4 regions of the Oceanobacillus sp. E9 genome follow, and region 4 is predicted to be linked to each of the others. Evidence: riboswitches for the same ligand, from Rfam matches in the RefSeq annotation. Region 4 holds a riboswitch; each other region holds the start of a gene.
The links. A riboswitch is a leader RNA that binds a small molecule or an ion and turns the genes downstream of it on or off. The one in region 4 is predicted to bind thiamine pyrophosphate.
Positions count from the first base shown of each region.

Region 1 (7,773 bases), on a different contig from region 4:
ATGGTAATGAAGTAACTTTCTTTGAGGGAGAAGAAGAACAAACTGGTGAGTACCAATATGATGGGTATGAAATTTTAAATTATGAAGCAGGAAATCGAGGAGTAAGATTTATATTTAAACTAGATGAAGAGTCTGAAGGCTTACCAATTTATATTCAATTTAGCGATCATTCAATATTCCCAACTGATTCTGGACATTTCCACCTTTATTGGGGGGATGACAGACAAGCGTTGTTAGAAGAAGTCGAACACTGGCCAACATACTATCCATCTGAAATGAGTGAAGAAGATATCGTTCATGAGATGATCGCACACTAATATATTTGCAAGCAAGTAGAGAATCCGATATTAATTGGGTTCTCTTTTTTAATCAATTTCATATTAAATGGTGATCAGTTTAATTTTCTTTGCAGACGGCAGCTTTTTAGCAGGCACGGCTTTAACTAACTAGGTTAAAGAAAACCACTTTTCCTACTGGATTTTCAAGCTCTTTTTTTCTGACCACGAGTCGTCGTCTTCCAATACAATCAAAGCCAAGTATTTCCTATAATCCATACTAAATTTATTCATATGAAAATATAAAAGGAAAATAGGATATGAATATAGAAATAATACTTAGTACCGATTAACAACAAACAGATCTCTTTAATTTTATTAAGTAAAACTTAGGATATTCTGCTTGTAACAAACGGGATAAATATAAGGAGTAATTGGAATGAAAATCTCTAAAAATGTTGGTATAACAAGTTGGATTCTTACTTGTATGTATTTTGTAATTGAACCTTTTTTTGTGATGTCTTCCATCGCTCCGTATAGTTTGATGGATCATGCAATGAGTGATTTGGGAGTTACGAGTTGTGGCGAATATACCTATGCTTTAGCAGCTTATGATATTTGCTCTCCTTATCATTTTTGGATGAATATATTATTTATTGTTAACGGGATTACATTTTCAATAGGGATACTATATCTTTCTCAACAGCTAGAACAAAATAAAAAGAATCGGATAGGTACTATTTGTTTATTGTTATTAGCATTAGGAAATATTGTTTCTGGATTTATTCCTGCAGATGTAAATTTATTCTGGCATTCTATTTTTGCACAGTTAGGAATGGTGACTTTTTTAATTGGGTTATGGTTATTTGGAAAATTATTAGTCAGAGGGAAATGGTGGACTTATTGCATATTGGTTTCTCTCATCATTTTAGTAGTTTTTATTGTGCTACTTATCTTTATCCCTTTACCAGCAGGACTACTTCAACGTATGTTTTATGGTGTTACATTTCTGTGGGGTACTGTCTTAGCAGTTATTTTAGCTAATAATAAAGGTGCGTATAGGTGAATATTTAAAGGAAAGATGTTTTACTTAAATTTTGAAAGGTGTGATAGCAATGAACCAGATTTCAGTTAAAAAGGTGATTGAAAAGTAGTTTGATTCTTTTAATCTTCTTTTTAATCGTTGGTAGTATAAATTTTAATGAAAAGAGGATACACATGTATAAAGATCGAGAGTTGACAATACGGCCAATTAAAGAAAAAGATTTGAAACGTCTATGGGAATTAATTTACAAAGAAGATAAACCCGAGTGGAAGCAATGGGATGCTCCATACTTCTCCCATAAAAGTATTTCTTATGAACGTTTCTTGAAAGAATCTGACTCATGGATTGATACTAAATCTAGATGGATAATTTGTGTAGATAATGATGTATATGGTACAGTTTCTTACTATTATGAAGATGAACAAAAGAATTGGCTAGAGATGGGGATTATCTTTTATGAAGGCAATAATTGGGGTAAAGGCTATGGAACAAGAGCTTTAAAGTTATGGATAAACCATCTATTTGATCAATTGCCTGTAGTTAGAGTAGGTTTGACTACATGGTCTGGAAATAAGAGGATGATTCGTGTTGCTGAAAAGTTAGGAATGATGATGGAAGGAAAAATACGTAAAGTCCGTTATTATAATGGAGAGTATTACGACTCTATACGTATGGGGATTTTACGGGAAGAGTGGAATTATAAATAATATTAAAGAGGAGACTCTATTCCGAAGAGTCTCCTCTTTTGTAAAACCTATTTATCAGTAGCAATAGAGAATAATGATTTATCTTCTATCTTATGCGTTATTATCATCAATAGCATACCGAATAATATCATTCCAGCTGCAACAAATGTGATTTGTGAAAAAGAAAAACCAGAATTTAATAGTAAACTTCCTAATGTTGCACCAATAGAATTTGCCAGATTAAAAACGGAAGCGGCAATGGTACCAGATAGAGCTGGTGCTTCTGTAGCAGCTAGAATAATTTTTGAGTTTAGAATTGGAGTGGTTCCGAATGTTCCTGCTCCAAATAGAAAACATGCAACATAAGCAAGAAATGGTACAGATAATAAAAATGTAAATAAAAATAGCACTGCACCAAGTATTGCTAAGGTAACGATTAAACGTTCGGTTAACTTTGAAGGATGAATTCTTCCCGAGACAAAATTGCCAATAACTGCTCCTAGCCCAAATAAAAACAGCCCGATTGTGACACCTGTCACGCCAAAACCAGCAATTTCTCTTAACATAGGTTCTTTAAACGTATATGCAGTGAAAACACCAGAAAAACCAAAGACAATAACCGCAATGATCATTAGTACATTTTTATTTTTTAATACGGTTAATTCTTTTCTAAGTTTCGGTTGTTCTGCTGGCCTAATGTTCGGAGTAACTAAAAGTAAACCAATTAAAGTAATCGCACCTAATAAGGCTATAATCCAAAAAACAAGTCTCCAATCAAAAAAACCACCAACAAACGATCCGAATGGAACACCAAGCATAACAGCAATAGTTAACCCACCTTGAACAGCAGCTATGGCACTAGTTCTTTTTTCTGGTTTAGAAATTTCAACAGCAAGACTCATGGTTAAACCAAAGAAAGGTGCATGCATCGTTGCTGACAGCAATCTTGATAATAGAAGCACTTCAAAATTTGGAGCTAGTGCTGCAACGATATTACTTATAATAAATATAGATATTAATCCAATTAATAAGGGTTTAGGTGAGTACTTTACTGTAACCATCCGTAAGATAGGTCCGAATACAGCAACGCTAATAGCATAAACACTTAATAAAAGTCCTGTAGTAGATACTGGTACATCCAGGTCTGTAGCGAATTGTGTTAGTAATCCAGTAACAACATATTCTGTCATTCCTATCGCGAATGTACCAATCATGAAGATAGCTAGAATAGTATTTCGAGAAAATTTCATTGGCATATCATCTCACCTCTTTGTTTAAAAAAATACATAGTGAATATGATATGACAGAAGCTACCTGATGTCTAGAGTAAAAATAATTATAGAAAAAATTACTTCATTTGCCTCTTTGACTTCAATAAAAAAAGGAGTAGAATATACTAAGTTAATGAAATGAAATTACATAATGAAGGTGAGATACATGAAAGAAAAATTAAAAGCATATCGATTTCCTATTATTTTACTGGCATCAATCATTATTGGGAGTATTATAGGGATTTTATTTGGTGAAGAAGCTACTATTATTAAACCACTTGGGGATTTATTTATTAATTTGTTATTTATGATTGTTATACCTTTAGTTTTCTTTACCATATCATCAGCGATTGCTGGTATGGATAGTATGAAACGTCTTGGGAAGATTTTGGGCTCTATGATTACGGTTTTTGTTGTTACAGGAATAATTGCATCTGTATTTATGTTAGTTGCTACTGTTATTTTTGAACCGGGTTCTGGTGTAAATATTCCCTTAGATACACCAGAAAATGTGGAAGAACAAAGCTTATCGGAACAATTGGTTAATACGTTTACAGTACCAGATTTTGTTGATTTATTTTCCCGAGACAATATGTTAGCACTAATTGTTTTTTCTGTATTGATTGGTGTAGCGACTGGTTTAACTGGGGAGAAGGGTAGACCATTCGCTACATTTCTAACTAGTGCTTCTGAAGTGTTTATGAAAATCATAAAACTCGTGATGTACTATGCCCCAATTGGTCTTGGAGCGTACTTTGCAGCACTTGTTGGAGAATTTGGAGCGGAATTAATTGGAGATTATGCGAAAGCAATTATCATTTATTACCCAGTTTCCGTATTATATTTTGCAATTGGCTTTACCTTATATGCATTTCTTGCTGGTGGTAAGAAGGGAGTTACTCGTTTTTGGAAAAATATCTTAGCTCCGGCAGCAACTTCACTTGGTACTGGAAGTAGTATCGCTGCTTTACCTGTAAACTTACAAGCGGCTAAACGTATTGGTGTTCCAAAGGATGTTCGTGAAACGGTACTTCCTTTAGGGGCAACGATTCATATGGATGGATCGTGTTTATCTGCAATGCTTAAAATTGCATTTGTCTTTGGCGTATTCAATATGGATTTCTCGGGATTTGATACTTTCCTAACTGCTATTGGAATATGCTTGTTGTCTGGAATTGTGATGAGTGGAATTCCAGGTGGCGGATTTATGGGAGAAATGATGATAATCACACTGTATGGTTTACCAATGGAAGCATTACCAATCATAACTGCCATTGGAGTAGTGGTTGATCCGCCTGCAACGATGGTTAATGTTACTGGTGATACCGTATCAAGTATGTTAGTAACCAGACAAATTGAAGGAAAAGATTGGATGGAGAAGAGTGAAAATCTGACCTAGACTTTTAAGGGTCCTTGCTAAATAAACGGAGTAAAAAAGTATCTTTACATTATATTCCATTATTGGTAAGCTTGGGTTGTTAGTAAATGACATTTAAATAGAATTTTTTTCACACTAGGGGAGCTATGGTAAATAGCTGAGATGAACATTGGATTGTTTAGACCCTTTATACTCGAACAGGATAATGCCTGCGTGAGGAAGTGTGGTCAATAGGCATAAGTATATTGACTACATTCTCTCATGATGAATGTGGTCTTTTTGTTTGTTTCAAAGAGGTTGTTCAAAGAGTCTGGTGAAAATAACACAGATCAGGGGGGAACTTCTGCTAAGATCGCCCACGTCCTGTGGACAACGCAGAAATCACCACATCCTGTGGAAGCTCGTTGGCTTGCTTTAGTTCCTCACGTATTAACTGCATACGTTCCGGTACTCAAAGCTACGCCGCCTCGATCTTCTCGGTCCTTTTCATCCACCCTTTTAAACCCACACTTAAAGTGAAAAAGTTCGCTAAGGAGGAAAAATCTTTGCGAGAAAAATGGGCTTTCGTAGAAAACACTCCACAAGATGCAGCGATTAATATGGCACTAGACGAAGCTTTGTTGCATTGGCATCAAAAAGGTGAAATTCCACCAACTTTGCGATTTTATCGATGGAATGAACCGACACTCTCTATAGGATATTTTCAGAAAGTAGATGGTAAAATTGATCTTGAAGGTATTAAAAAGCATCAATGTCAATTGGTAAGAAGAATGACCGGTGGAAGTGCTGTCCTGCATGATGATGAATTGACATACAGTATTGTCATTTCAGAAAGGCATGAGAGAGTTGCATCATCTATTCGTCAAGCATATTACGATTTATCAAAAGGTATATTAAGAGCCTATCAATTGCTGGGGATTGAAGTAGATTATGCACATGAACCAATCTCTAAAAATCGAAGCACGATTTGTTTTGAGCAACCCGCATTTTATGAATTGCTTGCAAATGGAAAGAAAATTTCAGGGAACGCACAAATAAGGAAAAAAGGAATACTACTTCAACATGGATCAATCCCTATATCTATGAATGTGGAGATGCTATTTGATTTATTACAATTTCCAACAGATCAAATAAAAAAAAGAAAGAGACAAGGATTTTATGAAAGAGCGACTACTATTAATAAGGAGTTAGGAGAAAAGCAATCCTATAAAGTGGTAAGAGATGCTTTTCAACAAGGTTTTTCAGAAATTTTAAATATCGAATTAGAGCCAATAACGTTGACAGAAGAACAGTGGAAAGAAGTGTATCAGATTGCCGAAGCTAAATATTCGAAGAGTAATATAAAAGGAGCTGTTTCACATGTCTAATCAACAAACTCATGTACGAAAGCCAGATTGGTTAAAAACAAGAATTAATACAAACAAATCTTATCGAAACTTAAAAAAGCTGATGCGTGATAATCGGTTAAATACAGTTTGTGAAGAGGCACGCTGTCCAAACTTACATGAATGCTGGAGCGAAAGAAAAACAGCTACATTTATGATTTTAGGAGATACGTGTACAAGGGGATGCCGATTCTGTGCAGTAAAAACAGGGCTGCCGAATGAGCTGGATTGGGGAGAACCAGAACGTGTGGCTGATTCTGTCACCGTAATGGGTTTAAAACATGTGGTAGTAACAGCAGTCGCTCGAGATGATTTGAATGATGGCGGTGCAGCAGTATTTGCAGAAACTGTCCGAGCTATTCGTAGAAAAAATCCAGGTTGTACTATTGAAATTTTGCCTTCTGATATGAAAGGAGATTATGAAAGTCTCCATACATTAATGGATAGTGGACCAGATATTTTTAATCATAATATTGAGACCGTTCGAAGACTTACCAAGAGGGTGCGAGCTAGGGCTACGTATGACCGTTCATTAGAGTTACTCCGACGTGTAAAAGAAATAGCTCCAAAAACACCGACAAAATCTAGTATAATGGTTGGTCTAGGAGAAGAAAAAGAAGAGATTATTCAAGCAATGGATGATTTATTAAATCATAATGTGGATATTGTTACACTTGGCCAATATTTACAGCCAACGAAAAAACATCTAGAGGTAGTGCGTTACTATCACCCAGATGAATTTGAAGAACTGAAAAATATTGCCTTAGAAAAAGGCTTTTCCCATTGTGAAGCTGGTCCACTAGTTCGTTCCTCATACCATGCGGATGAACAAGTATCTAACGCAGCAGCTCAACGAAGAATTAAATATATGAAAGGTGTAGAGAAGCAAGAAAACACTCAACTGGATTTTAATTTCTGAGTACCATAAGTAGGGCATAGACAAAGTAAAACGGGTTGCTCAAAAGAAGAATGATAATAAGATTTAGCGGTAGAAATATACTTTATGTGGGGTGAAAGTCTACCAGGTGTTATGAGCAATCAGAATCTCACCAGTCACTAGTTAGATAAGCGGAGTATATCTCTGGTTTAAACTAATCATTCGAATTTATCTTTTGAGTAAACCCTTTTGTCTTAACCTATTATTAAATAGACTATTTATTACGAAGCCGATATAGTTTGGAAACGCTATTCATTATCCATTTTGGAATTTTAGTAGGAAAATAAGTTCGATGATAGTATTTTTCATATCCATTTTTTAAATCTTGCCATTGAGTGCATTGTTTTTCCTGAGAAAAACGAGCAACATCAATAATTTTAATCGTACCTTCTTTTGTGACAATCAAATTGTGTAAATGAATATCGGATGGATTTAAACCAACGTCCCTTGCATATTGTAATCCATTGTCAACTTGGTGTACATAGTCTGATTTTAATAAAATTCCTTCCGCCAAGCATTCAAAAAAAGTTTTTCCCTCAATCAAATCCATTACCAAATAGTTGGGTCCAGACTCATAAATGGTTGGATAATAACTACTGCCTTTTAGTTTTTCATAGTTATTTTTTTCTTGAATAGCTGTTTTTTCAAAAGGTGGATAAAATATTTTAATGACTCTATGCTCTCCGTTCACTTTAAATACAACAGCACTTCTTCCCGTCCCATAAACCTGCAAATCAGGGTGATGTTTCAGTACTTTTACTTGATTATTTTTATTTGAAAATGAAACGGTAGAGAC
Region 1 covers NZ_LSNA01000007.1:445,672-453,444, forward strand. The annotation lists gene AQ616_RS11815 (ZinT family metal-binding protein) at 1-317, shown strand, start outside; gene AQ616_RS11820 (DUF998 domain-containing protein) at 715-1,341, shown strand; gene AQ616_RS11825 (GNAT family N-acetyltransferase) at 1,494-2,027, shown strand; gene AQ616_RS11830 (MFS transporter) at 2,075-3,262, opposite strand; gene AQ616_RS11835 (dicarboxylate/amino acid:cation symporter) at 3,444-4,676, shown strand; TPP riboswitch at 4,783-4,892, shown strand; gene AQ616_RS11840 (lipoate--protein ligase family protein) at 5,201-6,022, shown strand; gene lipA (lipoyl synthase) at 6,015-6,959, shown strand; gene AQ616_RS11850 (protein kinase family protein) at 7,192-7,773, opposite strand, start outside.
Region 1: linked by a shared signal. The riboswitch ahead of AQ616_RS11840 (lipoate--protein ligase family protein) and the one ahead of thiM (hydroxyethylthiazole kinase) in region 4 are both predicted to bind thiamine pyrophosphate.

Region 2 (7,773 bases), on a different contig from region 4:
ACAATAGTGCTACTACGGTTGGTCGATGGATTTGATTCATGATGATGCCCCCCTTTAAAAAACACAAAAATTAAAACACTTCTTATAGATTAAACGAAAACCCGTAAAGAATCTATAATAATTTTTTTAAGTTTTTTATAGATAGACTCAATTTCCCAAGACAACAGCTTGAAGAGTCCTCCGATTCTTAAGCAAACGGAGGACTCTAATATTTGGTACAAAAGGCGAATAAAACGCTGTGATTTCCATTGCAGACCATTAACATTTATATTCTGGTTCATTATTGGTTTTTTAATAAAACTTGGGAATTATATTAATCCATCATTCGTTTCTTAAAGGACAATACTGTTAATCCAGTACCCACCACTATCCACGCCCCAATAATTGCAAATGGTTGCCAGTAATTTGCAAAAGTTCCATTGGTTATACTCGCTATTTCGAATAACTGAATTGTAGGTGTATACTCTAACACTCGTAGAATAGGGTAGTCGTCTGCGAATCCAATAAACATATTAGCCATTCCAAATATAAACATCACCGGTAAAATATAGATGGAAGCTTCTAAAACGGAACGAGTAATTAACCCTAACCAAGTCCCTAGTGTAATAAAGAAAATAAGTGATAGTACAACACCTAATACTACTGGTAAAACATTAGAAGGTGAAAATCCTGAAATTAACATAGAGATATACGTAATTAATAATGTGATTACTACTGTTACAGCACTTTTCCCTGCTAGTATCTCAGTAATTGTAGCAGGAGAAAGCATTAAACCACGAAGTGTATTCTTTTCCTTTTCTTCCGCAATGATTGCACATTGAAGGAATGCACCTACCATCGATAAAGAAATGCTAATGATAAATATATGAATCTCTAATGGAACAACATCCATCCTTCCGTATATAAGTGCAAATACAAGTGGTAAGATAATCGTTGAAGAGACATATAAATTACGATATAAGTCCTTTAAATCTTTTTGAAAAATTGCCATAAAACGTTTTACAGAAAAAGTCATACTAGTTCCCTCCCAGTTACTTCTACAAAAATATCCCCTAATGTTGGTTCTTTTGTGCGGATAGTTTCTACACGATCTTCTGAAATATATCGTTGAATGTCATTAGCAACGGAAGGTTCTAATGGTAATTCCAATTCTCTCCCATCCCTTAATTCTAGTAACACTTTCTCTTCACGATATTGCTTCTTCAAATTTTTAGGGCTATCCAATAACTGCACAGAACCTTTATTCAAAAACGCTACACGATGACATAAATGATCTGCTTCTTCCATATCATGTGTTGTTAAAAATACTGTTGTACCTTGCTTATTCAATTCCTTTAATCCTTCATGAATGTGCTTAGAGTTCACTGGATCTAATGCTGAGGTTGGCTCATCCAAAAATAATATTTCAGGTTTATGGAGTAATGCTCTTGCTAAGAGTACACGTTGTGTCATACCTTTTGATAACTTGGCTACTTGTTGCTTTGTTTCATTTTGTAACCGTACCATCTCTAATACTTCATTAATACGGTTCTCTTGTACATCATATAACTGCGCGTACGTTTTTAGATTATCATAGATAGTGAGACGGTTATATAAGCCGCTATTATCTGTAACAACTCCAAATCGTTTACGTTGAGCTGGCGATTTTAATTGTTGAACTGGAATCCCAAATACTTTTGCTATTCCAGAAGTATGTGTTAATTGTCCAGTTAATATTTTTATTGTTGTTGTTTTTCCTGAACCACTCGGACCTAAAAATCCAAATGTTTCCCCTTTTTCGACTTGAAAATTCACATCGTTTAGTGCCTGCTTATTTTGATAAACTTTTTCTAAATGACTTACTTCAATGACTGAAGTCATGTTATTACCTCCTGAAAATCTAATTTTCATTTGCATCTTCAGAATACTGTTATATCAAGGTCTTCGCACTAAATTTCCGATGAATGGAGTAAATAATCGGTTAAACGGAGCTTAATCGACCCCTAAAATTTGCTTTAAATCAACCATCTTTGTTTTCGATAATGGTACTTGAGTTTTTTCTTTATCCTGTAAAACAAGACTGTAACTATTTCTCGTCCATGTAATTACTTCACGTACTTTTTGCAAATTTACAATATAAGATCGATGACATCGAAAGAATCCCTGATGTTCTAATTTTTCTTCTAATTGGCGAAGTGTAAACGCTGTTCGAAAGGATGACCCCTTCATGTGTACTACCGCTTGACCCTCATCGCTTTCAATATAATCAATCTCCGGAGGATCAAGTAGTACTATCTTGTCATTAACTTTCGATGGTATTTTATTTAGCTGAAAAGAAAAATCTTGCTTATCTAATCCTTCTTCTGAAGCCTTGTCTACCTCCTCTTGCTTTTCATCATTTTCTTCTGTTTTTATTTCAACCGTTTGTAACCCATCCTCATTAAGTCGATATACACTTTCTGCTAATGTAATTGCGCTTTCCATATTAGATGTCAATATTAATACACCTTTATTATTCTTCTGAAGATGTTTTAAAACATGAACCAATACTCGTTTCGTCTCTAGGTCAACATTTAAATCTGGCTCCTCAAAAAGAATAATACTTGTATCTTGAATAATTATTTTCCCATAATGAACTCGCCTTTGTTCAGACTCTGTTAATTTGCTAATTCGTTTATCCTTCACTTCATACAATTGTAGCTTTTCAATCAATTCTTGATGGTTGACATTCGTTTGATATAATTTTTCAATAAATCGAAAATACTCTTTTATATTCATCCGTTCGTAAAGGGAGTTACTCAATAATTGAAGCCCTAATGCTTGAAAATATTCCACTTTATCTTCTAATTTATTTCCATTTAATTCGATACTACCGTTAATGATTTTTTTATCTCCAACAATCATTTTGATTAACATTTGACGGACATTTAAAGAGGAATGAATAGCAACAACTTCCCCTTTTTGAATTGTTAAATTAAACGTCGAAAACAATATGTGGTCCCCATGTCGATATTCTATTTCTTTCAATTGAAGCATCTATCTCAATCTCCTTTGAATCCCAATTTTATGTACACAGATGACAGAATTTATTTATTTTGTTACAGTTAATATGAAGTAAATAAATACGAAAAGCAACTACTAGGGGTGCCCAATGAGATGTGTGGGCTGAGAGGAAAGCACCTACTTTCCGACTCTTATGGACCTGATCTGGTTAATACCAGCGTAGGGAAGTAGTCAATAATTTTGATGATTACATTCTCAGTATACCAAAACCAGGTCCCTTATTCGGACTTGGTTTTTTGTTTTTGAAAGGAGAGATAAAGTGAAAAACACCCGTGTATTAACATTGATGGCAGTACTTGTTGCCATTGGAACGATTGGTTCACAGTTATTATGGTTCCCTGCTGGTGTCGCAAGAGCGTATCCTGTACAACATGCAGTAAATGTTATGTCAGCAGTGTTACTTGGTCCAGGACCTGCTGTTGGAGTTGCTTTAATGATCGGTTTACTTCGAAATCTCTTAGGTTTAGGAACATTACTAGCTTTTCCAGGAGGTATGGTAGGCGCATTTTTTGCAGGGGTACTTTATCAAAAATGGCGGCATCATCGTTTAGCAGTTACAGGAGAAATACTTGGAACCGGGATTATTGGTTCTTTTCTTGCTGTTCCTTTTGCTAACTTTTTAATGGGATCGAGTGTTGGTGCGCTTGCATTTCTACCAGCATTCATCATTAGTAGTGTTTCAGGAGCGTCCATAGGTTGGTTTATTTTATCTCGAGTTCATAAAGTGAAACCAGAACTCTCACACACTCAGAGGAGAGATTACTCATGAAATTCTCAGAAGAACTAAAATTAGAAAACGAAGATATTTTTACACTTATAAAAAATCACCCGTTTGTAGAAGGGATAGGAAAGGGAATACTATCCGTAGATGCAGTTCGTCACTATGTTCAAGCGGATTATGCTTATTTAAATGGATTTATGAAAACTATCGGCTCAGCTATTGGTAATGCAAATCATCGTAACGACATCGCTTACTTTAGTGCTCTAATGCAGTTTTCATTACATGACGAAATCCAAGCCCATCTGTGTTTCTGTGAGTATATTAATGTAAACTACGAAGACTTACAAGGACAGCCATTACCTCCAACAGGAGATCATTATGTTAAACATATGATGTATCATGCCCAAACAGGAACTACAGGTGAAGCAATTAGTGCGCTTTTGCCATGCCCTTGGACGTATTATGAGATCGGAAAATATCTAAATGAAACGTGGCAAGTATCGGATAATCACCCATTTCAAATATGGATTCAATGTTATGCAAATACCAAACAAGATGTTGAGGAAATGTGTGAACGACTTGATGAACATGCGAGACATGCTTCAGAAAAAGAAAAAGCAAGTATGAAAATTGCTTTCCGAAAGAGTTGTCAATTAGAATACTTATTTTGGGAAATGGCTATGTCTACTGAGGAGTGGCCGTCATTGAAGGAGGATATAAATAATGAATAATGTATCATGTGCATTAACGATTGCCGGCACAGACCCTAGTGGTGGAGCTGGAATACAAGCAGATTTAAAAACATTTCAAGAACTTCAAACATACGGCATGTCTGTCATTACTTCCGTAGTAGCTCAAAATACTACTGGTGTAACTTCCGTCCATCATATGCCAATCAATATGATTGAAGATCAACTTGAAGTTATAATAAAGGATATGCCTATTCATGCCCTTAAAACGGGAATGATTGCCAATAAACAAATGATGGAAATAATCTCCAAAAAAATTGAGAAAATGGATGCACCTTATGTTATGGACCCAGTTATGGTTGCAACAAGCGGTGACTCGCTAATAGATACAGAGGCCCGATCATTTTTAAGAGAATATTTGCTCCCCCAAACCGCACTAGTGACTCCTAATATTCCAGAAGCAGAATTTATTACTGGTCATTCTATTGAAACATTAGAAGACATGAAAGATGCGGCAAAACATATCGTTGATCATTTCAATGCGGATGCCGCATTAATAAAAGGGGGCCATATGAAAGCAGAGGCAGTAGACTTTCTATATGATGGATCTGCGATTCATACATTTTCAGCTAAACGAATTAATACAAAAAACACTCACGGTACGGGTTGCACTTATTCTGCTGCTATAACTAGTTATCTCGCTAAGGGGTACTCCATGGTAGAGGCAGTTCAGAAATCAAAAGACTTTGTTACTGCTGCAATATCCAAATCGTTTGAGCTCGGTTATGGGAATGGACCGACAAATCACTGGGCAATTCGGGAAAGATAAAGGAGAAAATAAGGAGAGGGAGATATATGCAAGTCGATATTATTAAACAAGTTCGTGATACTAAACCACTTGTGCATCACCTAACCAATCAAGTAGTAATGAACTTCTCAGCTAATGGGTTACTTTCATTCGGCGGTTCGCCAATAATGGCAAAAGCGATAGAAGAAGCAGAACAAATTGCCGCAATTTCAAATGCCGTTTTAATTAACATCGGTACGTTAACTTCCATTGAATTGGAATCTATGATAGCTGCTGGAAAAACAGCAAATGAACATAATATTCCTGTATTATTAGACCCTGTCGGAGTTGCTGCCACTTCTTTTAGACGAAAAGCTATTGATAAAATTTTAGAGGAAGTTCGTCCCACTGTGATAAAAGGAAATGGTGGTGAACTAGCAAGTCTAGTTGATATCACACTCGAAGCAAAGGGAGTTGACTCCGTTGGTGACGGTAATTTAGATGAAATCGCGCAAAAAGTAAGTCGAAAATATAACACTGCCGTTATTGTTACCGGAGAAACAGATGTTATTTATGTGGATAATCATTTGATTCATAATGGTACAGGACATCATTACCTATCAACCATAACCGGTTCTGGTTGTTTATTAGGTTCGATTATTGCAGCATGTTTAACCACAAAAGCACCATTGAAAGACCAATTAATTACAGCGGTTTCGTTCTATGGACTTTCAGCTTCGTATGCAGCTAATCAAGAAAGTGTTCGTGGTCCAGGCAGTTTTTTACCTGTATTCATTGATTCTCTTTCAAAAATGCCACAAGACCTTACGAAAGGAGAATAAATGCTTATGAAATTCCAAAAAAATATGCTTCGGAAGTATTTTATTATGGGAAGTCAAAATTGCCATAGAGACCCACGAGAGATTTTACAAGAGGCAGCAGCTGCGGGAATTACTGCTTTTCAATTCCGTGAGAAAGGTAAGCATTCTTTAAAAGGCGCTGCAAAAGTTGAACTTGCAAAAGATTTAAAAGCTATTTGCCATGATTTTCAGATCCCTTTCATTATTAATGACGATGTTGATTTAGCAAAACAATTGGATGCAGATGGTATTCATGTCGGTCAGGATGATCAACCTGTAGAATTTGTGCGGAAACAATTCCCAAATAAGATAATTGGATTGTCCATATCAACGAATAAAGAGTTGAATCATAGTCCATTAGAAATAGTCGATTACATTGGAGCTGGTCCAATATTTGCAACAAATACAAAAGAAGATGCTAAAAAAGCGGTTGGTCTTGAATGGATTCAAAATTTAAAAAAACAGCATCCTTCTCTACCAATAGTTGCAATTGGAGGAATTAATACTACAAATGCACAAGAAGTCATCCAAGCTGGAGCTGATGGTGTATCTTTTATTACAGCAATAACAGAAACAAATCATATTTTACAAGCAGTACAACGATTATAAAGTGAAGCCTACATTCAGTGGGGTTTTCGCTTTCTTCCTTTATTTTTTCTTGGATAAGCCCAATATTATAATTATGTATCCCAAATTGTGCTCTTATCCCATATGCTAATGTGATGAAACTTTGCATATGAGGAGGAAAATAATGGATTACTATAATAATCATCCATATCATCAGCAACCTCAACAAGATCAGAGACAAAATAATAACTTACCTGGTGATATGTTAAATCAGTATTTTAATCAACAGCGTGACGATTATAATCAACAGCAGTTCACTGGAACACCTTACGAAAGTTCAGAAGGATATCATGAAGTTGATGAGTCAGATGTGAATAATCCTTATGGATATTTCAATGACGATCCAAATACGCCTGGTCGAATATTCCCGGGTGGTGGATTCCCGGGGGGATTTCCTGGAGGAATTTTTGATGGATTCCCGGGTGGTGGATTCCCAGGCGGTGGCTTTCCCGGCGGTGGTGGCCAAGATGGGCAACAAGCTCCAACAGCAGCTCCTCCTAGCTTCACACCAGAGAAACCAGCATTCCAAACTTTTGCAGTAGATCCTGGTGGAATTAGACGTTGTCTTTTCCGTTTCACTTACATTTGGCCAGAAAGAGGAAGAGGTTTTTGGTACTTCCCTACGTTCGTGGGAAGAAATTCTATTGCAGGTTTCCGTTGGAGTGGATTCCGTTGGGTGTACTTTGGAATGGATTTAGGTCGAATTGAATCATTTCAATGTTATTAACAACAAAGCCTTTTTAAGGAAAAATTAGTTTATATCAAAAAGACGGCCCTTATGAGACCGTCTTTTTGATATTTATTTTTTTAATCTTTATCCACTTTTTTATTCATTTCACGCTGCCATATTAACCCTTGTTCTAATGCCATTTTCTTTGCAATTTTTGGCGCATTCCACAATGGTGGTAACAACAAGAAAGATACAGGAACTGCAGTAATAACAATAGAATTTTGTATTGATGTAATACTGTCTTCTCCAATCGTTAAAATTACAGCTGTTGTAGCACCAAAGATGATTGCCCAGAACACACGTAACCAACGTTTCGG
Region 2 covers NZ_LSNA01000008.1:168,090-175,862, forward strand. The annotation lists gene AQ616_RS14495 (DHA2 family efflux MFS transporter permease subunit) at 1-40, opposite strand, end outside; gene AQ616_RS14500 (ABC transporter permease subunit) at 314-1,015, opposite strand; gene AQ616_RS14505 (ABC transporter ATP-binding protein) at 1,012-1,860, opposite strand; gene AQ616_RS14510 (LytTR family transcriptional regulator DNA-binding domain-containing protein) at 1,972-3,015, opposite strand; TPP riboswitch at 3,110-3,225, shown strand; gene thiW (energy coupling factor transporter S component ThiW) at 3,302-3,811, shown strand; gene tenA (thiaminase II) at 3,808-4,494, shown strand; gene thiD (bifunctional hydroxymethylpyrimidine kinase/phosphomethylpyrimidine kinase) at 4,487-5,281, shown strand; gene thiM (hydroxyethylthiazole kinase) at 5,308-6,081, shown strand; gene thiE (thiamine phosphate synthase) at 6,088-6,708, shown strand; gene AQ616_RS14540 (hypothetical protein) at 6,851-7,453, shown strand; gene AQ616_RS14545 (BCCT family transporter) at 7,534-7,773, opposite strand, start outside.
Region 2: linked by a shared signal. The riboswitch ahead of thiW (energy coupling factor transporter S component ThiW) and the one ahead of thiM (hydroxyethylthiazole kinase) in region 4 are both predicted to bind thiamine pyrophosphate.

Region 3 (7,773 bases), on a different contig from region 4:
AAGAATTAATAAGCACACCTGAATTAAAAGAATTAGACTTTGTGTTAAGAGAAAAAAGAGACAAAGCACAGAAACAATTATCGAAAGAAGTGGAAATGTTAAAAAATGACCTTTCCGTTGATGGATATCATGCATGGAATCAAATGTATGGAACTATTGTTGGGAAGATGAACGTTGAACTTGAGGAAGATGGAGAAATAAAAGCGTACTCCGTTGGACAGGCTGCAAATAAAGCAAATCATCCAGATCGTAAAAACAGAAAGTATGTATTCGATCAAATGTCTAAAGCGTGGAAAAAAGACGCAGATTTAATCAGCCAAACATTAAATCATCTGGCAGGATTTCGACTACAAACCTATAAGCATTATGGATGGGATAACGTTTTAAAAGAACCATTAGAAAAAAATCGTATGAAGCAAGAAACTCTTGATGCGATGTGGGGCGCAATAGAAAGAAATAAACATCATTTTGTAAAGTACTTAGACAGGAAAGCTGAATTATTAGAACTGGATAAATTAAGTGTTTATGATATTGGTGCTCCAATTGGAAAAAAAGAAGAAAAGAAAAGTTATTCAGATGGTGCAGCATTTATCGTTAATCATTTTGCGAAATTTAGTCCTAAAATGGCAGACTTTGCTCAAATGGCTTTTGAAAAAAATTGGATAGAAGCAGAAGATCGACCAGGAAAACGTCCTGGTGGATTTTGTACAAGCTTTCCAAACAGTGAACAAACAAGAATTTTTATGACTTATTCTGGAACGTCTTCTAATATCGCGACGTTGGCTCATGAACTCGGACATGCTTATCACCAACATGTAATGAATGATGTTAATGGATTGAATCAAAGATATGCAATGAATGTAGCTGAAACTGCTTCTACTTTTGCGGAAATGATTGTTGCAGATGCATCTGTACAATCTGCGGCAACAAAGGAAGAAAAGCGATCCCAACTCGAAGTGAAAATTCAGCGTAGTATTGCATTTTTTATGAATATACATGCCCGATTTTTGTTTGAGACGCGTTTTTATGAAGAAAGAAAAAAAGGAATGGTATCGGTAGACCGCTTAAATCAATTGATGGTAGAAGCACAGAAAGAAGCGTACTGCGATAGATTGGATGAATATGATCCAAACTTCTGGGCTTCAAAAATGCATTTTCATATAACTGGAGTACCTTTTTATAATTTCCCGTATACATTTGGGTACTTATTTAGTCTCGGAATCTATAAACATGCCCAAGAAAAAGGTGGAAGTTTTGAAGATGATTATATAGCTTTACTGAGGGATACCGGAAGAATGTCTGTAGAAGAATTAGCACAAAAACATTTACATGTTGATTTAACTAAAGATGGATTTTGGGAAGAGGCAATCTCCTTATGTGTGGAAGATGTTGAGACATTTCTTCAATTATAAACTATTGTATAAATAACCAGTTTAACGTACAATAAAATATAGCAAAAAAGTAAATAGAAAAGCCTGCAAGGGGAGCCATATGGCTGAGAGTGGACAATGATTGTTCTGACCCTTTGAACCTGATAGTTAATACTAGCGTAGGGATTGTAGTCTTTTTGATGGTTAGTAGTAATGTGTGAGCGGAGCAAAGGCTGTATAATGCAGTCCCATCAAGAAGCTTCCCTTTGGCATTACTTTTTTGTTGTGTGAAAAAACGGTTTCTGACCTTAAAGGGGAGAGTAGATAATGACAAAAATAAAGACATTATTTTTAGTCGAGGTTGCTGTATTTACGGCGCTTGCACTTTTACTAGATTTAATTCCGTTACAAATAAAATTATGGCCACAAGGCGGCTCTATTGATTTTGCGATGATTCCAATATTCATTGTTGCGTTTCGGTGGGGACTAAAAGGTGGCTTATTATCAGGATTTCTATGGGGAATGTTACAAATTGCTGTAGGGACTGCATATGTAATGGTGCCATTACAAGGATTCATAGATTACGCAATCGCATTTACAGTTATTGGTTTAGCAGGAGTTGTAGCAAAAGCAGTACAAAAAAATGTTCGAGAAAATAAGATCAAATCATACTTATTTTTAATTACTCTAGGGGTATTTATCGGTTCATTTGCACGTTTTATTGCACATTATATTGCAGGGATTGTATTCTTTGGATCTGCAGTAGAAGGACAACCAGCGTGGTTATATTCTCTTCTGTATAATGGCTCGTATATGTTACCTTCTTTTATACTGAGTGCTTTAGCTGTATTCTTTTTATTCCATAAACAACCAAAAACATTACTTCAATCAAAGTAGGCAATTTGCTCACACAAACAAAGTCTGAGGACCAAAAGTTCTCAGGCTTTTATTATTAAGTGAAAGATAGTTACAGTAGCGAAAACACTTCTCTTTGCATAGGCTATAGTACATTCAAAGAGAGGAAGAATGTAGGATGACATTAACTCTAGCGCATTTCATTTATGGGTTGTTTACACTCGTAATTATCATCACAATGATTTTTCGAAAAGGGATTGTACTGCCGACCTTATTAGGAACTTTCATATTATCATGGGTATTTAATGGCAGTATTGTTTCAGGATTTACAGCCATCTTTCATGCTAATCTAGTTGCAGCACAAGAGTTATTCAGTATATTCTTGATTATTACGTTTATGCTTGCCTTATTACATTCATTAAAAGACCTCGGAGCAGATGTGCGAATGATACAGCCAATACAAAGAGTAATGGTAAATGGGCACGTATCATTTTTTGTATTAATAGGGGTAACCTATGTAATTTCATTATTCTTTTGGCCGACTCCAGCGGTACCGTTAATTTGTGCATTATTGGTACCTGCTGCAATTAGTGCGGGGTTACCGGCAATGGTAGCTGCAGTTGCAATTGCAATTGCCGGTCAAGGCATGGCATTATCATCTGATTATATCGTCCAAGTTGCTCCAAACCTATCGGCAACTGCAGCAAATATAGATACAAGTATCGTTGCAGATCGTTCACTTATCCTCTCATTAGTTGCTGGTGGAGTTGCAATCGTAATTGCATACACACTCTATCGCAAACATATTCGTTCAAAAAATGATCCGGAAAATGAAAGAGAATTAGAACAGCTGCAGCAATCGGAGCATTCTGTACACCATCCTAAAACGAAACAGTTACAAACATGGAGTAAACTATTTGCAGTTATTGTACCAATTGCTTTGTTGGCTGTAGTCGTGTATATGATGTATGGTAAGTTTATTGCGAATACAGAATTAGTAGGTGGTGATGGAGCTGCATTTGTTGGTGGAGTTGCAGTAATATTGTTATTGCTCTCAACAGTAGCGTTTGGAAAACAAAACGCACTAGACTATGTAGGAAGTCATATTACTAATGGTTTTGTATTTGCTTTTAAAGCTATGGGGCCAGTTATACCTATCGCTGGCTTTTTCTTTCTTGGTAGTCCCGAGTTCTCAGGCAAAATATTAGGTGTAGAAGAAGGGCCTGCATTATTATTTGATATTGTTGCTTCCATTCAACAATATCTACCAGAAAGCTCATTTTTAGTTGCTTTCAGTGTGTTAATCATTGGAATTATTACTGGTTTAGACGGTTCTGGTTTTTCAGGATTGCCCTTAACGGGAGCATTAGCTGCTTCTCTTCAGACAAGTGGAGTAGATGCTGCTACACTAGCAAGTATTGGTCAATTAGGAGCTATATGGACGGGTGGCGGCACCATTGTTGCTTGGTCATCATTAATTGCAATAGCAGGTTTTTGTGGAGTATCTGTAATGGATTTGGTTAGAAAGAATTTCATTCCTGTAATAGTCGGATTAATTATAGCAACAATCGTAGGAGTTATCTTTCTTTAGAACTGTGATAAGACAATCAAATTACGATGCCTTTACTTGTTTCGTAGACTTCAATTTCAATAATAATTGGAGGTTACAGAACGTGTGAGGGCATTTTTTAATTGAAATTAATTAAAAATAGGTTATACAAATTTGTCGAATATGTTAGAATAATTCTAATAATATAATAAAGGAGGTGATGATAATTGATGACGAAAAGTATTCAATTTTTAAATTGTAAAAAAGATAGTACATAAAAAATAGATTCAGAGTAGTTAGGTTGTACTAAATAAAAGCGCTTACACATAAGTTGATACAAATATATTTTTAAGAGGAGGTATGCAATTGAATGCTATTGTTATTGCTCTAATCGGTATTGTTATTTTTATATTGGGTTATCGTTATTATTCTAAGTTTGTAGCGGAAAAGATTTTTCGATTAGATCCAAACTATGTCACTCCTGCACATCGTTATAAGGACGGTGTGGATTATGTTCCGACCAATAAATTTGTTCTTTGGGGACATCATTTTACCTCTGTAGCAGGTGCTGCTCCAATACTTGGGCCCGCAATTGCAATCTACTGGGGATGGTTACCTGCTTTTTTATGGGTAGTTTTAGGTACGGTGTTTGCTGCAGGAGTTCACGATTTTGGAACATTAGCATTATCTGTTAGAAATAAAGGATACTCCGTCGGTACTATCGCAGATAAGTTAATTGGTAGAAGAGGAAAGCTATTATTTTTATTTATTATATTAATATTAGTTTTGATGGTAAATGCAGTTTTTGCATGGGTAATTTCAAATTTATTTATTAGTTATCCATCTAGTGTTTTGCCAGTATTCATTCAAATCCCTTTAGCAATTTGGATTGGATACGCTGCTTATAAACGAAGTAAAAAAATGTTAATCCCTTCACTTGTTGCGCTTGCAATTATGTATTTAACAGCAATTTTAGCAAGTAGATTTGACTTTTTACAAATTGATCTTGTGCGTTTTATGGGTGGAGAAGATGGAGCTGGGTTGTTTGGATTAGGAAGTGTATCAACAGCATTTTTAATTTGGATTGTCATTTTAATGGTTTATGTTTATATTGCTTCGACATTGCCGGTATGGAAATTACTACAACCAAGAGATTTTATTAATTCGCATCAGTTGGTAGTAGGATTAGGCATTCTCTATTTAGGACTCATCTTCACAAATCCTAGTATTTCAGCACCAGCTATTAATGAGAGTCCAGATAAAAGTCTATTGCCATTACTATTTATCACCATAGCTTGTGGAGCTATCTCTGGTTTTCATGGATTAGTGTCATCAGGAACATCATCGAAACAATTAAATAAAGAAACGGATGCAAGATTTGTAGGATACTTTGGTGCTGTAGGTGAGGGAGTACTCGCTCTTGTATCTATACTTGCAGTTGGGACGTTATTTGCAAATACAGATGCATTTTCTCAAGCATACGCATCATTTTCAGACGCAAATGCGATAGGACTAGGTAATTTTGTAGAAGGTGCAGCTAATTTAGCGCAGGGTTTATGGATTCCGACTGATATAGCTACAACAATAGTTTCCATCATAGTTGTTAGCTTTGCAGCAACAACATTAGATACATCCGTACGTCTTATGCGTTATATTATTGCAGAGTTAGGTATTGAATATAATATTAAGCCATTAACAAAAACACATGTTGCTACCTCGGTTGCAGTATTATCCAGTACAGCTCTAGTATTGATTCCAGAGGGACCGAATGGATTTGGGTCTGGTGGTTATCTCATATGGCCATTGTTTGGTACTGCAAATCAACTCCTAGCAGCAATAAGTTTATTCCTTATTTCTATTTGGTTAAAACGTAGAGGAAGTAACTATCTCGTTACACTTATTCCGATGATTTTCGTTATATTTATGACCTTATTTGCGATGTTCCAACAAGTATTCTTTGAATGGTCTTGGTTTGGAACTGGATCTAATATGTTATTGTTTGTATTAGGAGCAATTATTTTTGTATTTGCAATTTGGATTGCTTTCACCGCCTTTCATGAATTAACGAAAAAACAAGATGATCCATTCGATAGAGAATAACGTTGATGATACTGTCTCAATAACTGGAACAATAAATACATGTTGTGCTGGTTTGAGGCAGTATTTTCATATTCGCTGTAGAAGAAAGGAGCGTTCATAATTGATGTTGGAAAAAATCAAGAAACTAATCTATTATTACGAGGAAGTCATTAGTTTGCCACATCGGCAAGAAGTGGCTAGAGAATTACGAAATGAAGATGATTTCTTCTTATTATTACTTTATTCTGAAATGCTTGGAATCCCGAACCCAGTTTACTACTATACGTTAGAGTTGTACCCGTATATTATCGAAGATTTTCATGATTGGCATTTGCGAATGGGAATGGATAAATCTCCATTAAGTGGTATTCGTTGTTGCTAATAGAAGAGAGGGGATTTGGGATGGAAGTATTACATAAACGGATTATTTTTGTTGGAGGTAAGGGTGGAGTAGGTAAGTCAAGTTCTGCTGCTGCAATTGCTTGGAAATTAGCAAAGGAGGGCAATAAGACATTACTTATATCAACCGACCCTGCACATAATGTGGGTGATATATTTCAAACAACAATAGGTGGGAAAATAAAAAAATTAGCTGATTCTCTTTATGGCTTAGAAATTGATCCTGAAATAGAGACCGATTTTTATATTCGATCCGTGAAGGAAAATATTCAAGGTGTGGTGCATGTCGGAATGATTGACGAGGTTAACCGACAGTTGGATACTGCAAAAGCTTCTCCTGGTGCCGACGAAGCAGCTTTATTTGATAAATTGATTTCAATCATTTTGGAGGAAGGGAATCAGTTTGATAAACTAATATTTGATACTGCTCCAACTGGACATACAATTCGCTTGTTAACTCTACCGGAATTAATGGGGATATGGATAGAGGGATTATTAAAAAAGCGTAAGAAAACAAACGATAATTATTCACAACTACTAAATGACGGAGCAGCTGTAGAAGATCCGATATACGATGTTCTACACGAAAGACAGCTTCGCTTTTCTAAAGCAAGGGAAATCTTACTTGATCAACAACAAACAGGTTTTCTATTCGTATTAAATCCTGAAAGACTTCCTATATTGGAAACCAAAAAAGCAATTGCTTTGTTAGGGCGATACCATCTTCTTGTTGATACTGTAATTATAAATAAAGTATTACCTGAAAATGTAGATGGCTCGTTTTATAAAAGAAGAAAAGAACATGAACAACAGTATATGGATTTAATCAATGAGTATTTTCAAAGCCAAAATAAAGTTACAATCCCATTATTTACCGAAGATATAACAAGTATGGAGCAATTAGAGAAAATGAATAGCTTTATGTAGAAGGGATGATTAGATGAGAGGATTAGTACACGAGCTTGATCGAGTTACAATCAAAAATATGGACGAGCCAACACCAGCTTCAAATGAAGTTATTGTTAAATTAAAGGCAGCAGGTTTAAATCGAAGAGACTTAGCAATTCCGAAACGAAGAGGCAGTAATCAAGAGGCTTTAATTCTTGGTTCTGATGGTGCTGGAGTGATAGAGTCTATCGGAGATGGAGTGCAGAACGTACAAGTTGGAGATGAAGTAATGATTAATCCGTCATTACGATGGAAAAAAAACAGTGATGCTCCCCCAGAAGAATTTGACATTTTAGGGATGCCCGATCATGGAACCATAGCTGAGAAAATAGTGATTGCCTCAGACCAAGTAGAACCAAAGCCAGCTTACTTGTCTTGGGAAGAAGCAGCCGTGTTTTCTTTGGCAGCAATTACTGGTTATCGAGCAATCTTTACGAAGGGTAAGTTACAACCCGGTGAGACTGTATTTATACCTGGTGCAGGAAGCGGAGTTGCATCATTTCTAATTCATTTTGCTAAAAATCATGGAGCTCGAGTAATTACTACATCACGTAGTAAAGATAAACAAGAAAA
Region 3 covers NZ_LSNA01000007.1:537,880-545,652, forward strand. The annotation lists gene AQ616_RS12220 (M3 family oligoendopeptidase) at 1-1,412, shown strand, start outside; TPP riboswitch at 1,471-1,574, shown strand; gene thiT (energy-coupled thiamine transporter ThiT) at 1,698-2,267, shown strand; gene AQ616_RS12230 (hypothetical protein) at 2,404-3,816, shown strand; gene AQ616_RS12235 (carbon starvation CstA family protein) at 4,141-5,874, shown strand; gene AQ616_RS12240 (cory-CC-star protein) at 5,978-6,235, shown strand; gene AQ616_RS12245 (ArsA family ATPase) at 6,256-7,179, shown strand; gene AQ616_RS12250 (zinc-binding dehydrogenase) at 7,193-7,773, shown strand, end outside.
Region 3: linked by a shared signal. The riboswitch ahead of thiT (energy-coupled thiamine transporter ThiT) and the one ahead of thiM (hydroxyethylthiazole kinase) in region 4 are both predicted to bind thiamine pyrophosphate.

Region 4 (7,773 bases):
GGATTCCTGGAACCAATCACTCCCATAGGTGTTCAACCAGTTTTGATAAATTTTCTCTTTTGGTTTCGCATCCCTGTAGGTCAAACCAATATCCGCATATAACCAGTAGCATGGCAGCATTGCGGCTACAATTTGAGCTAAACTTCCGGACAACGACGCACGGTACAAATGTGATGTATACGCGTAGGCAGTTGGTGCTGGTTTAAAATTCTCGATTTCCGCATCTGTAATCTGTAAAATTTCTGCATGCTCCTTATGCACCGTTAACTCTGCTTCAGCTGTCTTCTTTGCTTTTTCAGCCAGTTTAGCAGCAACATGAAAGTCATCTGAATGGGCAGCCGCAAAAGCATGCACCTTGCCGTAATGCTTCAAATAATAGATATCCTGCAGAATATAATTTTTGAATGTTTCTAGTGGCAAATCACCACTTACAATACCCTGTACAAATGGATGATTTAAACTTAACTCCCAACTCTCTTTCGTTGCCTCTCGCAATGACTCTGAAAAACGCATAGAGAATCCTCCTTAATTTTTGTTTAATAGCCTACTTCTACAACAGCATTAACAATATACATTAAATCGTTTTTATCCTGCTGATCTTCCAGAAAAATCCCACTAGTTGTTGCCATGCCTCCAGGCAAGACCTCAACAGTGACTGTGCCATAAGGAATTAATTGTTTTATTCTGTAGTGATCCAATTTTTCCTGATCCAATGGGATGCCCAGTTTTACATGTACCTTCATCTTATCTAAATCACCATCTGGTAGAATTTTCTTCATTCCTGGCATAGAATTGGTATGGATTGCATGCATTACTGCTCGTTCTGATGCAATATTCACATCTTGTCCATGTACATCTACTCCTGTCCCTGTCTCGATAAATAGAAGATTTTCCATTTGCTTTCCCTCTTTCCATAATGAAATATATCCTTATAGTTCTTGAACTTGTTTGTATTTTTCTACTTTTTCATCCGATAGAAAATACAACTCGTCGAGTAAGGCTGGAATAAATGTTCCAGGCCCCGCTGCTTTTGCCATTGCTAATTCAGCTGCAATGCCATAACTTGTTACAGCATATATACCTGCTTTATAAAAATCATCAACTACGCTTACAAAAGGTCCAACAAAAGATGAAAGTAAACATCCACTAGCCGTAATGTTTTGTAGCATTTCATGCCCGTTTTTACATAACGCAGTTCGCTCACCATCGGTCACAACGTCAACTTTTCCAGTTGAAATGACAACCGTATCATATTTTTTAGCGACTGTTTTTGCTATTTCTGGATCGTTTTCTTGAATAATGGAATCTGGCCCTTTTGCTTTTTCTAGCTTACCAGCCAACACAGCTATTTCCCCTGCATTAGCACGTATTACGGCTAGCTTTACCGTTGTAAGTATGTCATCAATGATTTCCGTCCGAAAATCTGTGCCTCCAACTGCAATGGGATCAAGAATAACAGGAACCCCATTTTCGTTTGCTGCTATTCCAGCCTTTAACATTGCTTCTCCACGTTCTTCCGTTAATGTCCCAAGATTCAGCACTACTGCGTCGGCAATTTCTCCATAGTTTTTTGCCTCTCTTGGAGTATGGGACATCGCAGGTGACGCTCCGATTGCGATTAAACCATTAGCAGCAAAATTAATCGCAACTTCATTGGTAATATTAAAAATAAACGGCTTATCTTCTTTAATTTTTGTAATAGTATCCATCAAAAAATCTCCTCTCTAAAAATTAGAATGAAGAACAAAAAAACCACCCCGAAAATGGAGTGGTTGTGTATACAGCTAAAGAATAGGTATAACTCGCCAACTCCACTTTCCTACGCTGGTATTAACCAGTTCAGGTTCAAAGGGATTAAGAAATGAATCTTATCTCAGCCAAATGGCACCCCTAGTGGATTTTTATTTATTCTACCTATATCTTATTTCATTTTTTCTTAAAAGTAAAATTATTCATATGAGTCAATTTCCGTAATTACTAAGTTTAATACAACGAATATTTTAGTGACAGTTTTATAGCAATGACTTGGCTTTGGAAGTAGTCGACTATAAAGTAATCTAGAAGAAGTAATTTGTTTTGCAATACTAGAGCTTCATTTCAACGTTTACAAGCTGTTTTTTCATAAAAACAAACGATGAAATAAAAAAATATAAAAAAATTTTAAAAAGGTATTGCTTTTTTATAGTTATATGGATATAATATTACTTGTCCTTGTTTTTAAGGATTGTCTGGTAGCGATAGCTAGAAGGTCACACCTGTTCCCATGCCGAACACAGAAGTTAAGCTTTTCAGCGCCAATGGTAGTTGGGGTTTTACCCCTGCAAGAGTAGGACGCCGCCAGGCAAGGATAATTTATCCTTAGATTGGATATAATATGTGAGTATAACACATAGAAGTGTATGACCATATTTTCCATATCATAAGTCATATCGCGGGGTGGAGCAGTCTGGTAGCTCGTTGGGCTCATAACCCAAAGGTCGCAGGTTCAAATCCTGCCCCCGCAACCAAATTATTTAATATTACTATAGTAAGATCCAGATTCACTGAAATACTGGATGCCATACATAAGTAAAAAGTTGGTCCGGTAGTTCAGTTGGTTAGAATGCCTGCCTGTCACGCAGGAGGTCGCGGGTTCGAGTCCCGTCCGGACCGCCATGAAAATTATATTAGAAGTTGTAGAACACATGGTTTTAATTGAAACCTGTGTTTTTTTAGTTTGTAGACATAATTTAGTCGTCCAATTTTTTTCTTTTTTCTTTTGTTTTTGCTATGATAGTTGGTAGTGAATACAAAGAATGGTGATTTTAAATGGATGAGTTTTCTTTTATAAATTCGATTAAGCCGAAGTTTTATCAACAGTCTTCTCTGTTAAAAGGAATTGGAGATGACGCCGCGGTTTTTCGAAGTTCGATGGATATTGTTACGGCAGTAGATACCTTTGTAGAGGATGTACATTTTTCTCGTTCTACAATGGAACCATATCATATAGGTTATCGTGCATTAGGAGCCAATATAAGTGACTTAGCAGCAATGGGAGCTTCACCTAGTTTCTATTTAGTTTCTATCGTTATACCAAAGAATTGGATTCAAGAGGAGCTGTCCCAGATATATTTAGGTATGGATGATTTAGCGTCGAAATATCATATGGATATTATTGGTGGAGACACCGTTTCAGGTAAACAATTAACAATCTCTATTACAGTAATTGGATATACCAACACAAATAAAGCTCGATGTCGTCAGCATGCTAAAGAAGGAGACATTGTTTTTGTTACGGGCACGTTAGGGGACTCTCAGGCAGGGTTTCATATCCTGACCAATGAAAACAACAGATATATTGATCAAGATTTTTATATAGGTCGACATCGAAAACCAGAACCGAGAGTGGCTTTTGCGCAAGCTCTAGAAAGTCTGGAAAGAGTATCTTTAAATGATGTTAGTGATGGGATTGCTAATGAGGCAAGTGAAATTGCAGAAGCCTCTAATGTGTCTATAGTTCTAAGTGAAAATGACATACCAGTTTCACGTTCTTTTAATCAATTTACGTATGAGCAACAGTATCAGTGGAAATTATCTGGTGGCGAAGATTTTGAACTTCTCGGCACAGTCGCTAAGTACGATTGGGATGTAGTAAAAAAAGCTGCTGAGCAGACAAACACCCAATTAACGATAATTGGTAATGTTATAGAAGAAAACAAGCATCCTGTTTATATAGAAGATAATGATGTGCGTAAAGTGCTTAAAAAAAGCGGATATACGCATTTGAAGTAGGTGAATTAAATGAAAATACAGCTTCATTCTCCCGAAGAGACTAAAACTCTCGGCCAGAGAATAGCAAAGTTGTTGCATCCTGGTGATGTTATTACGTTAGAAGGTCAGCTAGGTGCTGGTAAAACAACGTTTACGAAAGGAATTGCTTCTGGACTAGAAGTGAAGCGTCATATTACGAGTCCTACGTTTACAATCGTGAAAGAATATCGTGGGAAAATGCCTTTATATCATATGGATGTCTATCGTTTGGAGGATTCACTTGAAGATATTGGCTTTGATGAATATTTTCATGGGAATGGAGTCTCTGTAGTTGAGTGGGCAGGGTTTATTGAGCCATTCTTACCCGAGAATCGTTTAGATATATCTATTCAGTACACGGATAATGAAGATATTCGTGAAATTGATTTGTATCCTCGAGGGTCTCATTTTGAACAAGTAGTAAACGAATTACACGGTTAGGAGTTTATGTATGAATATACTTGCAATCGATACTTCCAATCAAGTATTAGGTGTGGCATTATTAAAGAATGGAGAGATAATCGCAGAACTTACAACTAATCTCACGAAGAATCATTCCGTTCGTTTAATGCCTGCTGTTGAAAGTCTTATGCATCAAGTATCTATACAACCAGAAGATCTTGATCGAATTATAGTAGCAAAAGGTCCCGGGTCATACACTGGAGTAAGAATAGGCCTATCTACTGCAAAGACGATGGCTTGGGCATTACAAATACCAGTAGTAGGTGTCTCCAGTTTAGAGGTACTCGCATATCAAGGAAAGTTCTTTAACGGAATTATATGTCCTTTCTTTGATGCGAGAAGAGGATTAGTGTTTACTGGTGGATATCAATTTAATGATAATAAAATTGAAAAAGTAATCGAAGAAGAAAATTCACTTATGACTTCCATGCTTGATAAATTAAAAAAGCAGGGCGAAAAGGTAGTATTCTTGAGTCCAGATATTCATGAATTTAAAGAATTAATTAAAGAGGAATTAGGGGAATTAGCAATTATCCCTGAATCTGTCTATCATCTTCCAAAAGCTTCGCATTTAGGTCTTGCAGGGATGAATATAGAATCGGAATCCATTCATGAGCTCGTCCCTAATTATTTACGTTTAGCGGAAGCAGAAGCAAATTGGCAAAAAAGTCAGAAGGAACATCAAGCGAATGAATAATATTACGATACGTCCAATGGAACTTACTGATATTCCTGAAGTTTTACATGTAGAAAATGCATGTTTTCAAACACCTTGGACAACGGATATTTTTTATCAAGAATTAATAGAAAATGCTCATGCGTATTATTATGTCGTTGAAATAGAGCATACAATAGTTGGTTATATTGGTTCGTGGATTGTTTTAGATGATGCGCAAATAACAAATTTTGCTATTTTACCAAGTTATCGTAGAAATAAACTAGGTGAAAAGTTATTTCGTTATGTGATGCAGCTTGCCATATCAAAAGGAGTAGAACGTCTTTCACTAGAAGTGCGTGCATCAAACATAGCAGCACAGTCCTTATATAGAAAATTTGGTTTAGTTCCTGGTGGTATTCGTAAAAGGTATTACACGGATAATCATGAGGATGCCATAGTGATGTGGGTGAATGTAAAATGAAAAAAGATACAATTATATTAGGTATAGAGACAAGTTGTGATGAGACTGCAGCCTCTGTAGTAAAAAATGGTAGAGAGATTATGTCCAATGTAGTTGCATCTCAAATCGAAAGCCATAAACGCTTCGGGGGAGTTGTGCCTGAAATTGCATCTAGACATCACGTTGAACAAATTACAATTGTGCTTGAAAAGGCAATTACTGAAGCTGGTGTTACTTGGAAAGATATAGATGCCATTGCAGTTACAGAGGGGCCTGGATTAGTGGGAGCTTTATTAGTAGGTGTGAATGCAGCGAAAGCATTAGCGTTTGCTAAAAAGAAACCATTAGTTGGGGTGCATCATATTGCTGGTCATATCTATGCAAATCGTTTAGCGCATGAATTTGAGTTTCCAATGTTAGCCCTTATTGTTTCTGGGGGACATACAGAATTAGTTCTAATGAAGGAACATGGTGATTATGAATTAATAGGGGAAACAAGAGACGATGCCGCAGGAGAAGCGTATGATAAGGTAGCTCGTATGTTGAAATTACCGTATCCCGGTGGTCCGCAAATTGATCGCTTAGCTGCTGAAGGTGAAGAGTCGATTAATTTTCCGCGTGCTTGGCTAGAAGCAGATAGTTATGATTTTAGTTTTAGTGGATTGAAGTCTGCCGTAATAAATAAAATTCATAATGCTAAGCAACGTGAGTTGACGTTGAATGCAGAAGATATTGCTGCAAGTTTTCAAGCTAGTGTTGTGGAAGTACTGACAGAAAAAACATATCGTGCAGCGAAAGAATATAACGTAAATCAAGTTATTGTAGCAGGTGGAGTAGCTGCTAATACAGGGTTAAGAAAAAGTCTAGAGAAACGTTTTTCAGACGAGGATTTTCCATTATATATTCCACCAATTCAACTATGTACAGACAATGCAGCAATGATTGCTGCTGCAGGCACCATATTGTTTGAAAAGGGTCATCGTTCCACACTCGATTTAAATGCAAATCCTTCACTTTTGCTTGATTAATCACAGGTTATTCACAAGGGTGTGGATATATTATGTAGATAAGCTACGTAATCATCTTTTAAATGTGGATGAAAAAGTGGATAACTGTTCATTTGGTTGTGGATTATGTGTATAAATTTTATTAGTTCGAGTTTTTTAGACATTTTTCGAGCTTTTTGTTGTGGATAAGTGTTGTATTAAATAAGGATATTAACAGGAAGAAATTTGGTGGAAATCCGATGAATAAAAAACAAAATTATTATTTTCAAACTGATTTAATCCTACTCTTTTTAGGATTTGTAATCATTAGTTTATTGGCTATTTATAATGCGCAGCAAATTGATCAAACTAATACAAATTTTGTCATAAGACAAATTGCTTTTTTTGGTATTGGTGTTTGTTTTGTAGCAGCGATACAATTTATCGACCTCGAACAGTTATATAGAGGTAGTATATATATCTATTTAGGTGGAGTTTTCTTATTGGGACTCTTGCTTATTAGTCCTGATGCAATTGCAAGGGAAATTAATGGAGCAAATAGTTGGTTCACCTTACCTGGGTTGTCCATTCAACCTGCCGAATTTGCGAAAATGTCGACGATTTTATTTCTAGCAGCAACGATAACTGGCCATAAAGAAAAGATAGAAGTTCAAACTATGAAAACGGATATTATGTTACTACTTAAACTGATTGTTTATACATTGATACCAGTTGGGTTAATTATGCTACAGCCTGATTTTGGTACGTCGATGGTGTATTTGTTTATTGCAGGAATGATGACTATTTTATCAGGTATTAATTGGAAGATTATTGTTTCATTAATTGTCGGTTTGATATCTATAGCAGCAGCTGCTATTCTAGCAATTATTCGATTTCCGCAATTTGCCATTGATGTTCTTGGAGTCGCACCATATCAAGTTGATCGAATTATGACTTGGTTTGATCCATCACAACAATCAGCAGATGCGACATTCCAGTTCGAACGCTCACATATGTCATTAGGTTCTGGGCAATTGTTTGGTAAAGGAATGAGTGGTTTAGAAGTACAATATCCAGAAGCGCATACAGACTTTATCTTTTCTGTAATTGGTGAAAGCTTTGGATTTATTGGAAGCGCAATTGTAATTTTTCTTTACTTTATGCTTTTATACCGTTTAGTAACTTTAGGTTTAAGCATTTATAAACATTCACCATTTGGCACATATTTCTGCTTTGGATTTTTAAGTTTGATGCTTATCCATGTGTTTCAAAATATCGGGATGACAATTGGGATCATGCCTATTACAGGAATTCCGTTACTACTTATAAGCTATGGAGGTAGTTCTGTCATGTCCACTATGTTAGGATTGGCAATAGTTTACCGAGTAGCGGTGGAACATACGATACAAAATGACTAT
Region 4 covers NZ_LSNA01000009.1:302,706-310,478, reverse strand. The annotation lists gene tenA (thiaminase II) at 1-513, opposite strand, end outside; gene AQ616_RS17660 (Lin0512 family protein) at 537-896, opposite strand; gene thiM (hydroxyethylthiazole kinase) at 930-1,709, opposite strand; TPP riboswitch at 1,800-1,902, opposite strand; rRNA gene rrf (5S ribosomal RNA) at 2,228-2,343, shown strand; tRNA gene AQ616_RS17645 (tRNA-Met) at 2,431-2,507, shown strand; tRNA gene AQ616_RS17640 (tRNA-Asp) at 2,579-2,655, shown strand; gene thiL (thiamine-phosphate kinase) at 2,809-3,771, shown strand; gene tsaE (tRNA (adenosine(37)-N6)-threonylcarbamoyltransferase complex ATPase subunit type 1 TsaE) at 3,781-4,230, shown strand; gene tsaB (tRNA (adenosine(37)-N6)-threonylcarbamoyltransferase complex dimerization subunit type 1 TsaB) at 4,241-4,948, shown strand; gene rimI (ribosomal protein S18-alanine N-acetyltransferase) at 4,941-5,390, shown strand; gene tsaD (tRNA (adenosine(37)-N6)-threonylcarbamoyltransferase complex transferase subunit TsaD) at 5,387-6,397, shown strand; gene AQ616_RS17610 (FtsW/RodA/SpoVE family cell cycle protein) at 6,616-7,773, shown strand, end outside.